One region of the Streptomyces changchenzhani genome, then DNA from elsewhere that is predicted to be linked to it. Evidence: riboswitches for the same ligand, from Rfam matches in the RefSeq annotation. Region 1 holds a riboswitch; the other holds the start of a gene.
What was found. A riboswitch is a leader RNA that binds a small molecule or an ion and turns the genes downstream of it on or off. The one in region 1 is predicted to bind cobalamin.

Region 1 (5,771 bases):
GATGGGCATCATCACCCTCGCCCTCGTCACCGGAAACGTCCTCGCCCCCGGCTCCAACCCGCCGCTGTGGGTCATCGTCTCCGCCGGTGTGGCGATCGCGCTGGGCACCTACCTGGGCGGCTGGCGCATCATCCGCACCATGGGCAAGGGCCTCACCGAGCTGCGTCCGCCGCAGGGCTTCGCCTCCCAGACCAGTGCCGCCACGGTCATTCTGGCCTCCTCGCACCTCGGCTTCTCCCTCTCCACCACCCAGGTCTGCTCCGGCTCCGTGATGGGCGCCGGCCTCGGCCGCAAGGGCGGCGTGGTCCGCTGGTCCACGGCGACCCGGATGTTCGTCGCCTGGGGCCTGACCCTGCCGGCCGCCGGTCTGGTCGCCGCGTGCGCGGAGTTCCTGACCAAGCAGGGCCCCTGGGGCATCGCCGCAGTCGCCGCCTTGCTCGTCGCGGGCTCCGGGATCATCTGGTCGCTCTCGCGCCGCCAGCCGGTCGACCACACCAACGTCACCAACGACGAGCTCCACGAGCCCGCGGGCGTCGTGACCACCGCCATCGCGGCCGTCAGCCCGCCCCCCATCGGTGGCCCCGCCACCGCCGACAGCCTGAAGACCACCATCCCGGCCCCGGCCGCGAGCGTCACCGAGCCGGCCCGCCCGGCCACGGTGTAAGGACGAATCAGCATGAAAATCGACTGGGTAGCCCTCGGCACCGTATTCGGCGTGAGCCTTGTCGTCACCGTCGCGCTCGTGGGTCTGTTCACCCTCGGTATCGTCGGACTGTCCAAGCAGGCAGCGGCCACCGCGCAGGGCGGCGGAGCCGTCTCCCTGGCCCGCACCGGCGCGTACGCGTGCTTCGCGCTGTGCGTGGGCGCCGTGGCGTACGGGATCTTCCTGATCGTCGCCTGACCCCTCCGCGCCCTCGGGCCGCCTCCGGCGCCCGCCACCCGCAACCGCCCCGCAACGCCCCGTGACAGGCCCCGCCCGGCCCGCCGCGGGGCGGTTTCTGTGTGCCCCGACACACTCTCCCGTCGCAGGTCAACAGCAAGTTGACGGCATTCGCGGAGCGTGGTGGACTGCCCGAGCCAATTACGGCGGCAGGAGAGGAAGTCCGGTGCGAATCCGGCGCGGTCCCGCCACTGTCACCGGGGAGACACCCACCCCGGAAGCCAGGAACTCTCACCGCCGGTCACGTCGAACCAGGGCGCGGACCCTGAGTGAGGACATACCGCCATGCCCGGCTGCCCCTCCCCCATACCTGTGATTGCTCCAGTGCGTACCCGCGCGCTTCCAGGCGCTGCGACCTGCTGACCCCATGCGTGCCGATCGCATTTTTGCGTACGGCGCCACGGCCGGCCTGCTCGGCGACCTCGTTCTCGGCGATCCCCGCCGGGGGCATCCGGTCGCCGCGTTCGGGCGGGCCGCGGGCGCGGTCGAGGCGGCCTTGTGGCGTGACCACCGCGGGTGGGGCGCGCTGCACGCCCTGGTGTGCGCCGGGGGCGCGACGGGCGCCGCCGCGCTGGCCGCGCACGCCCTGCGCCGTCGCCCCGCCGCGGCTTTGGCGCTGACTGCCGCCACCACCTGGGCCGTCGTCGGGGGGACCTCGCTCGGCCGTGAGGCGCGGGCCATCGGCTGTGCCCTGGAGGCCGGGGACATCGAGGTGGCCCGCGAACGCCTCCCCCACCTGTGCGGACGCGACCCGCAGTCCCTGGACGCCGCGCAAATCGCCCGCGCCGTTGTCGAGTCCGTCGCCGAGAACACCTCGGACGCGGTGGTCGGCGCCCTCGTCTGGGGTGCGCTGGGCGGCGTACCCGGCCTGGTGGGGTTCCGTGCCGTGAACACGCTGGACGCCATGGTGGGCCACAAATCGGCCAAGTACCTGCGGTACGGGTGGGCCTCCGCGCGCCTCGACGACGTGGCGGGCTGGCCCGGAGCCCGGCTGACCGCCGCACTCGCGGCGCTGGCCGGCGACGACACCCGGGGTGCGGTACGGGCCTGGCGCGCGGACGCTTCGAAGCACCCCAGCCCCAACGCGGGCCCGGTGGAAGCCTCTTTCGCGGGGGCGCTCGGTGTGCGGCTCGGCGGCACGCTCTCGTACGCGGGACGGGTCGAGCACCGGCCCGTGCTCAACGCCACCGGCCGGCCCGTCGGCGCCGGGGACATCGAGCGGGCGGCCCGGCTGTCCCGGCGCGTCGGTGCGCTGGCCCTGGTGACGGCCGTCGCGGGGCGTCTCGCCTTCGGTGCGCTGCGCGCGGCCGACCGCAGGAGCAGCAGGAGCAGGATCCGTAACCCGAAGGGACACGTATGAAGGACCAGTTGGGGGGCGGTCTGCTCGTCGCGGGGACCACCTCCGACGCCGGCAAGAGCGTCGTGACCGCCGGGATCTGCCGGTGGCTCGTACGCAAGGGTGTGAAGGTCGCCCCCTTCAAGGCCCAGAACATGTCGCTGAACTCCTTCGTCACCCGCGGGGGCGCGGAGATCGGCCGGGCCCAGGCCATGCAGGCCCAGGCGGCCCGCGTCGAGCCGACCGCGCTCATGAACCCGGTGCTGCTCAAGCCCGGCAGCGATCGCTCCAGCCAGGTCGTCCTGCTGGGCAAGGCCGTGGGCGAGATGAGTGCCCGTGGGTTCTTCGGGGGGTCCGGGGGGGCGTCCCCCGGGAATGCGCTGCACGGGGGCAGGCAGGAATCGCTGCTCGGTGTTGTGACGGACTGTCTGAAGGAACTGCGCGGCACGTACGACGCGGTGATCTGCGAGGGCGCGGGCAGCCCCGCCGAGATCAATCTGCGGCGTACCGACATCGTCAACATGGGTATCGCGCGGGCCGCGCAGTTCCCCGTGGTCGTCGTCGGCGACATCGACCGGGGCGGTGTGTTCGCCTCCTTCTTCGGTACGACCGCGCTGCTCTGTGCCGAGGACCAGAAGCTGGTCGCCGGATACCTGATCAACAAGTTCCGCGGCGATGTGTCGCTCCTCGAACCCGGCCTGGACATGCTGGAGGGCCTGACGGGACGGCGGACCTACGGCGTGCTGCCGTTCACCCACGGTCTGGGCATCGACGAGGAGGACGGACTGCGGGTTTCGATGCGTGGCGCCGTACGCGAGTCCGTCGTCGCACCGCCCTTCGGCGAGGACGTCCTGCGCGTCGCCGTGTGCGCGGTGCCCCTCATGTCGAACTTCACCGACGTGGACGCGCTGGCCGCCGAACCGGGCGTCGTCGTGCGGTTCGTGGACCGGGCCGAGGAGCTCGTCGACGCCGACCTGGTGATCGTGCCGGGGACGCGCGGAACGGTCCGTGCCCTGCAGTGGCTGCGCGAGCGAGGGCTCGCCGACGCACTGGCCAGGCGGGCCGCGGAAGGCCGTCCGGTGCTCGGCATCTGCGGCGGTTACCAGCTGCTCGGCCGGCACATCGAGGACCACGTCGAATCACGCGCGGGATCCGTCGAAGGGCTGGGGCTGCTCCCGGTGCGGGTGCGGTTCGCCGTCGAGAAGACCCTCGCGCGGCCCGTCGGGACCGCGCTGGGCGAGCCCGTCGAGGGCTACGAGATCCATCACGGCGTCGCCGAAGTGCTCGGCGGCGAAGGGTTCCTCACCGACGACCGGGGGCATGCCTTGGACGGCTGCCGGGCCGGCGCGGTCTGGGGCACCCACTGGCACGGGTCGTTGGAGAGCGACGCCTTCCGGCGCGCGTTCCTGCGCGAAGTGGCCACCGCCGCCGGACGACGCTTCGTACCGGCACCCGACACTTCCTTCGAGGCGCTGCGCGAGGAGCAGCTCGACCGCCTCGGAGACCTCATCGAAGAACACGCGGATACGGACGCGCTGCTGCGGCTGATCGAGTCGGGCGCGCCGGCAGGACTTCCCTTTATCGCACCTGGAGCGCCCGCATGAGCACCGTGCTGTTGTTGTCCACCGCCGATACGGATCTGCTGGCGGCGCGCGCCTCCGGCGCCCCGTACCGGATCGGCAACCCGACCCGAATCGACGCGGCCACGGAGCTGCCCGCGCTGATCGAGAGCGCCTCGGTGGCCGTCGTACGGCTGCTGGGCGGGAAGCGGGCCTGGGAGGACGGGCTCGCCGTCCTCAAGTCGTCCGGCATTCCGACGGTGCTGCTCGGCGGGGAGGCCGTGCCGGACGCCGAGTTGATGGCCGATTCGACCGTGCACGCGGGCGCGGTCGCGGAGGCGCTGCGCTACCTCGTCGAGGGCGGCACGGGCAACCTGGCCGAGCTGGCGGCGTTCCTCACCCAGGACGTCCTGCTCGGCGGGCACGGGCGCGCCGAGGACGCGCCGGAGCGGCGCAGCGCGGAGCCGCAGAAGATGCCCGAGTGGGGTGTGCACGGCGCGCGGGAGTGGGTCGATGGCCGGCCTGCCATCGGTGTGCTGTTCTACCGGGCGCACGAGCTGTCCGGGAACACCTCCTTCGTCGACGTACTGTGCGAGCAGATCGAGGCCCAGGGGGCCAACGCCCTTCCGGTGTACTGTGGTTCGCTGCGCAGCGCCGACCCCGAGCTGTATGAGGTGCTGGGCAGGACCGACGCCCTGGTCGCCACCGTCCTCGCGGCGGGCGGCACCCGGGCCAGTGACGCATCGGCCGGCGGTGACGACGAGGCGTGGGACATCGGCGCGCTCGCCGACCTCGACGTGCCGGTGCTCCAGGGGCTCTGTCTGACGTCCTCGCGTGCCACGTGGGACGCGTCGGACGCCGCGCTGTCGCCGATGGACGCCGCGATGCAGGTCGCCATCCCCGAGTTCGACGGCCGGCTCATCACCGTGCCGTTCTCCTTCAAGGAGCAGGGCGAGGGCGACGTACCGGTGTACGTCGCTGACCCCGAGCGGGCCGCCCGGGTCGCCGGGATCGCCGTACGGCACGCCAAGCTGGCGCACAAGCCGAACGCGGACAAGAAGCTCGCGATCGTCTTCACGGCGTACCCGACGAAACACTCGCGGGTCGGCAACGCGGTCGGCCTCGACACGCCCGCGTCCGCGATCCGGGTGCTCGATGCCCTGCGCGACGCCGGTTACGGCGTGGACGGGCACCCCGACAACGGTGACGAGCTGATCCACCGGCTCATCAGCGCAGGCGGCCACGACGTGGAGTGGCTGACCGAGGAGCAGCTCGCGGCGGCCCCCGCGCGCGTGCCGCTCGCCGACTACCAGCAGTGGTTCGACAAGCTTCGGCCGGAGCTGCGCGACGGGATGCTGGAGCACTGGGGCGAGGCGCCTGGCCAGTTGTACATCGACGGGGACGACATCGTCCTGGCGTCGCTGCAGTTCGGCAATGTCGTCGTGATGATCCAGCCGCCGCGCGGCTTCGGCGAGAACCCGATCGCGATCTACCACGACCCCGACATGCCGCCCTCGCATCACTACATGGCGGCGTACCGGTGGCTGGAAAACTCTTTTGGCGCCGACGCGATCGTGCACATGGGCAAGCACGGCACGATGGAGTGGCTGCCCGGCAAGGGCCTCGGTCTGTCGTCCGGCTGCGGGCCCGACGCCGTACTGGGTGATCTGCCGCTGATCTACCCGTTCATCGTCAACGACCCGGGCGAGGGCACCCAGGCCAAGCGCCGCGGCCACGCCACGGTCGTCGACCATCTGGTGCCGCCGATGGCGCGTGCGGACACCTACGGGGACCTCGCCAAGCTTGAGCAGCTGCTCGACGAGTACGCCCTGGTCAATGACCTCGACCCGACGAAGGCACCCGCGGTGCGGGCACAGATCTGGACGCTGGTGACGGCGGCCCAGCTGCATCACGACCTGCATCTCGAAGAGCAGCC
Region 2 (5,771 bases), on a different contig from region 1:
ACCACGCCGAGCTCGAACGGATTGACTCCGTCGATCAGCGCCACGGCCACGTTTTTCAGCATGCTTCCAGTGTGCACCCGTCGTGGCAGTAATGCGAGGTTCCATGGCAGTCCTGCCACTGACATTTCTTCGCAGGGAGGGCCAGAGTGGAGGCATGGAAACAGTCGTGAACTACCTCGTGGTCCTCGCAATCTTCGTGCTCCTGACCCTTCCGTCCTTCATCGGCCATGCGAGGGAGCGCCGCATCGACCGTCAGCTCCGGCAGGCGGAACGCCCCGCCGGCGCTCCGGCGCCGACGGACCTGCGGACCGTTCCCGGCTCCGCCTCCCGGTCGCGGGCCGACTGGGAGCTGGCGGGAGGCGCCGCCGCTCGCAACGCCGAGTGACGGGCGTGAAACGCACACAGGGCTGCCCCCGGTTCGTACCGGAGGCAGCCCTGAAGCAGGTGGAACGCGGGGATTCTAGAAGTCGTCGTCGAAGCCGACCGAGCCCTCGACCGCGGTCTGGTACGCCGACGGGCGGCGCTCGAAGAAGTTCGTCAGCTCCTGCACACCCTGCAGCTCCATGAAGGAGAACGGGTTCTCCGAGCCGTACACCGGGGCCAGGCCCAGGCGCTGGAGGCGCTGGTCGGCGACGCACTGGAGGTACTCGCGCATCGACTCGGTGTTCATGCCCGGCAGACCCTCGCCGCACAGGTCCTGGCCGAACATGAGCTCCGCCTCGACGGCCTCCTTGATCATGTCGGTGATCTGCCGGCCCAGCTCGTCGTCGAAGAGGTCCGGCTCCTCCTTGCGCACGGTGTCGACGAACGCGAACGCGGCGTCCATGTGGCAGGTCTCGTCACGGAACACCCAGTTGGTGCCGGTCGCCAGGCCGTGCAGCAGACCCCGCGAACGGAACCAGTACACGTACGCGAAGGCGCCGTAGAAGAACAGCCCCTCGATGCAGGCCGCGAAGCAGATCAGGTTGAGCAGGAAGCGGCGGCGGTCCGACTTCGACTCCAGCCGGTCGATCTTCTCGACCGAGTCCATCCACTTGAAGCAGAACTGCGCCTTCTCGCGGATGGAGAGGATCTCCTCCACCGCGTCGAACGCGGCGGCCCGGTCGTCCGGGTCGGGCAGATAGGTGTCCAGGAGCGTCAGATAGAACTGGACGTGCACGGCCTCCTCGAAGAGCTGGCGGCTCAAGTACAGCCGCGCCTCGGGGGAGTTGATGTGCTTGTAGAGCGTCAGTACCAGGTTGTTGGAGACGATCGAGTCGCCCGTCGCGAAGAACGCGACCAGCCGGCCGATCATGTGCTGCTCACCGGGGGAGAGCTTCGCGAGGTCGCTGACGTCCGAGTGGAGGTCGACCTCCTCCACCGACCAGGTGTTCTTGATCGCGTCGCGGTAGCGCTCGTAGAAGTCCGGGTAGCGCATGGGCCGCAGGGTGAGTTCGAAGCCCGGGTCGAGGAGGTTCTTGGTCTTGGTCTCGGTCTCGGTGGTCATTACTGGCAGGCCTCGCAGGACTCGGGGTTTTCCAGGGAGCAGGCGATGGCGTCCTCGTCGGGAGCCGTCGCGGTGGTCACTTGCTGAACGGGGATGGGCGCGGCGGCCACGGTCGCACCGGCGCCGGCCGCCCGCGCGATGCGCGTCGCCGGGCGCGAGCGCAGGTAGTACGTCGTCTTCAGCCCCTTCTTCCAGGCGTACGCGTACATCGAGCTGAGCTTCCCGATGGTCGGCGTCTCCAGGAAGAGGTTCAGCGACTGGCTCTGGTCGAGGTACGGCGTACGGGCCGCGGCCATGTCGATCAGACCGCGCTGCGGGATCTCCCACGCCGTGCGGTACAGCTCCCGCACCTCGGCCGGGATCCAGCTGAAGCCCTGCACCGAACCGCTGGACTCGCGCAGCGCCTCGCGGGACTGCGCGTCCCAGACACCGAGCTTCTTGAGCTCCGCCACCAAGTAGGCGTTGACCTGGAGGAATTCACCGCTCAGCGTCTCGCGCTTGAAGAGGTTGGAGACCTGCGGCTCGATGCACTCGTACACGCCCGCGATCGACGCGATGGTGGCGGTCGGCGCGATCGCGAGGAGCAGGGAGTTGCGCATGCCGCTCTTCGCGATACGGGCGCGCAGCGCGTCCCACCGCTCCGGCCAGGTGACCTCGACGCCGTAGTGGTCGGGGTGCAGGACACCGCGCGCGGTGCGGGTCTTCTCCCAGGCGGGCAGCGGGCCGTTGCGCTCGGCCAGGGCGCAGGACGCCTCGTACGCCGCGAGCATGATCCGCTCGGCGATGCGGGTGGAGAGCGCCTGCGCCTCGGGGGAGCCGAACGGCAGCTTCAGCTTGAAGAAGACGTCCTGCAGACCCATCGCGCCCAGGCCCACCGGGCGCCACTTGGCGTTGGAGCGGCCGGCCTGCTCGGTCGGGTAGAAGTTGATGTCGACGACCCGGTCGAGGAAGGTCACGGCGGTGCGGACGGTTTCGTCGAGACGCTCCCAGTCCATCTCGCCCGAGGCCAGCACGAACGAACCGAGGTTCACCGAGCCGAGGTTGCACACGGCGGTCTCGCCGTCGTCCGTCACCTCCAGGATCTCGGTGCACAGGTTCGACGAGTGCACGACGGAGCCCGGCTCGGCGGTCTGGTTCGCCGTACGGTTCGACGCGTCCTTGAAGGTCATCCAGCCGTTGCCGGTCTGCGCGAGGGTGCGCATCATCCGGCCGTACAGCTGGCGCGCGGGGATCGTCGTACGGGCCAGCCCGTCCGCCTCGGCCTTGCGGTACGCCGCGTCGAACGCGTCGCCCCACAGGTCGACCAGCTCGGGCACGTCGACCGGCGAGAACAGCGACCAGTCGGTGTCCGCGTCGACCCGGCGCATGAACTCGTCGGGGATCCAGTGCGCGAGGTTCAGGTTGTGCGTACGCCGCGCCTCCTCGCCCGTGTTGTCGCGCAGCTCCAGGAACTCCTCGATGTCCGCGTGCCACGTCTCCAGGTAGACGCAGGCCGCGCCCTTGCGCCGGCCGCCCTGGTTGACGGCGGCGACCGAGGAGTCGAGGGTGCGCAGGAACGGGACGATGCCGTTGGAGTGCCCGTTGGTGCCGCGGATCAGCGAGCCGCGGGCGCGGATGCGCGAGTAGGAAAGGCCGATGCCGCCCGCGTGCTTGGAGAGGCGGGCGACCTCGTGGTAGCGGCCGTAGATCGAGTCGAGCTCGTCCAGCGGGGAGTCCAGCAGATAGCAGGAGGACATCTGCGGGTGGCGCGTACCGGAGTTGAAGAGCGTCGGCGAGGACGGCAGGTAGTCCAGGCGGCTCATCAGCCGGTACAGCGCGGCGACCTCGTCCAGGGCGCGGACCGAGTCGTCCTCGGCGAGGCCGGACGCCACCCGGAGCATGAAGTGCTGGGGGGTCTCGATCACCTGACGGGTGATCGGGTGGCGCAGCAGGTAGCGGCTGTAGACGGTCCGCAGGCCGAAGTAGCCGAAGCGGTCGTCGGCCGTCTTGTCGATCAGCGCGTCGAGCGTCGGGGCGTGCAGCGCCACGAAGTTCGCCGCACGGTCCGCGATCAGTCCCTCGCGGTGCCCGACGCCGACCGAGTCGGAGAAGGAGTGGACGCCCTGCGTCGCCGCCTCGTCCCGGATCGTGCGGGTCAGCAGCCGGGCCGCGAGGCGGGAGTACGCCGGGTCCTCGGAGATCAGGCCGGCGGCGGCGTCGGTGGCGAGCATGCGCAACTCGGCCGCGTCAGAACCGGCGTTCCGGCCGCGCAGCGCGGCCGCGGCGACTCTGCCGGGGTCGGTGTCGGGCAGATCGGCGGTGAGGTCCGTCAGGGTCCGCAGCAACTCTGTGCCGGGTCCTTCGGTCGTCACCGTGACAGAAGCCGGATCGACTGGCGCGATGGTCACGGGGTGCTCTCCCTCGCTCGGCTCGGGGCCGGCGGGGGAACGGGGCCGCACGGGCGCACCTCACCCCTGAAAGGGCGGCACACCGCGTTGCGTCCACCGGCCCAACCGCGAGGCCCGGACGTATCGGCATCCGGGTCGGTCGAACCGGATGCACCGTCGGCAGGTCTCGGACTCCTGGGTGCGCAAAAGCGCACCAATCACACCGTTGCGGGACAGTTCCGGATTCGCACCGGATTTCCCTGCGGCGACAGCGAGCACGAGCATACATGTGGGGGCCGGGGGATGCTGCACCCCCCAGATGTTGTGTCGCGGGTGTTGCGGCTTCGGATCTGCGTACGACAACGGGCCGCCGCATCCCGGAAGATGCGACGGCCCGTGCGATCACTGGGCGGAGGGCCTCAGCAGCAGCGGAAGCCCTCCCGGGGATCCGCCTCGCGTGCGTCCGTACGACTGTGTTCGAACTCCCGTCGGCTCATGACGGGGGCCTGTGGATCGCCGGATCTGGTGTGCGCCGCATACCGGTCGTAGGCGGATTCGCCGGTCAATTCGCGGACGTACCAGCGGATCCGGCCCGCAGTGCGGCGTACGTCGATACGGGTCATTCCCGGCTCCCCGATCCGACGGGCGCGGCGTCGTCCTTGCGCATGCCGCCCTCGGGGCCGAGGCCGGCCGCCACGAGCTCGGCCTTCTCCTCCTTGGTCGCGAGGAGCGAAGCGGGCGCGACGAGACGGGACTCGACGTACGGGGTCTCGCTGAGCTTGACGCTCGCGGGGTCGCGGACCGCCTTGACGCACGCCCGGGCCGCCTCGATGAGCACCACGATGATGAGGACGGCGAAGAACGCGGACAGCACGCCGTCGACCGTGGAGTTGGTGACGACTGTCTTCATCTGGTCGAGGGTCTTGGCGGGCGGAATGACCTCGCCCGCGTCGATGCCCGCCTGGTACTTGTCGCGCTGGGAGAAGAAGCCCACCTTCGGGTCGCCGGAGAAGATCTTCTGCCAGCTGGCGGTGAGGGTGACCGCGACGTCCCACAGGAGCGGCACGGCGGTGACCCAGGCCCACTTGAGCCGCCCGGACTTGACGAGCAGCGTGGTGCAGACGGCGAGAGCGACGGCGGCGAGCAGCTGGTTGGCGATGCCGAACAGCGGGAAGAGCTGGTTGATGCCGCCGAGCGGGTCGTGCACGCCGGCCCACAGGAAGTAGCCCCAGCCGCCCACCACGACCGCGCTGGCGAACCAGACCCCCGGCTTCCAGCTGACCTGGCGGAACGGCTTGTAGACGTTGCCGAGCATGTCCTGGAGCATGAAGCGCCCGACCCGGGTGCCCGCGTCCACCGTGGTGAGGATGAACAGCGCCTCGAACATGATGGCGAAGTGGTACCAGAACGCCTTCAATCCGGCGCCGCCGATCACCGCGGAGAAGATCTCCGACATGCCGAGCGCGAACGTCGGTGCGCCGCCGGTGCGCGAGAGCAGACTCTCTTCCTCGACGTCCTTGGCGGCCTGGGCCAGTGTCTGCGGGTCGATGGAGAAGCCGAGGTTGGTCACCGCTTCGGACGCGGCCTGGACGTTGTCACCGATCACACCGGCGGGCGAGTTGATCGCGAAGTACAGGCCGGGGTCGATGATGGAGGCGCAGATCATCGCCATGACCGCGACGAACGACTCGGTCAGCATGGCGCCGTAACCGATCACCCGGATCTGCGTCTCCTTCTGGATCATCTTCGGGGTGGTGCCCGAAGCGACCAGGGAGTGGAAGCCGGAGAGCGCGCCGCAGGCGATGGTGATGAAGACGAAGGGGAACATCGAACCGGCGAAGACGGGACCGTCGCCGCGGCTCGCGAAGTCGGTGACCGCGGGCATCTTCAGCGTCGGCAGGGTGATGAAGACGCCGATG

Region 2: another riboswitch for cobalamin. It lies ahead of ABCR94_RS10320 (ribonucleoside-diphosphate reductase subunit alpha); the one in region 1 lies ahead of ABCR94_RS23685 (cobalamin biosynthesis protein).

Annotation. Positions count from the first base shown of each region.
Region 1 is NZ_JBDHNH010000007.1:418,219-423,989, reverse strand. It holds gene ABCR94_RS23695 (inorganic phosphate transporter) at 1-664, shown strand, start outside; gene ABCR94_RS23690 (hypothetical protein) at 677-901, shown strand; cobalamin riboswitch at 1,048-1,190, shown strand; gene ABCR94_RS23685 (cobalamin biosynthesis protein) at 1,308-2,300, shown strand; gene ABCR94_RS23680 (cobyric acid synthase) at 2,309-3,880, shown strand; gene cobN (cobaltochelatase subunit CobN) at 3,877-5,771, shown strand, end outside.
Region 2 is NZ_JBDHNH010000002.1:466,368-472,138, reverse strand. It holds gene ABCR94_RS10335 (helix-turn-helix domain-containing protein) at 1-62, opposite strand, end outside; gene ABCR94_RS10330 (hypothetical protein) at 155-385, shown strand; gene ABCR94_RS10325 (ribonucleotide-diphosphate reductase subunit beta) at 461-1,486, opposite strand; gene ABCR94_RS10320 (ribonucleoside-diphosphate reductase subunit alpha) at 1,486-3,873, opposite strand; cobalamin riboswitch at 4,015-4,137, opposite strand; gene ABCR94_RS10315 (YbdD/YjiX family protein) at 4,272-4,475, opposite strand; gene ABCR94_RS10310 (carbon starvation CstA family protein) at 4,472-5,771, opposite strand, start outside.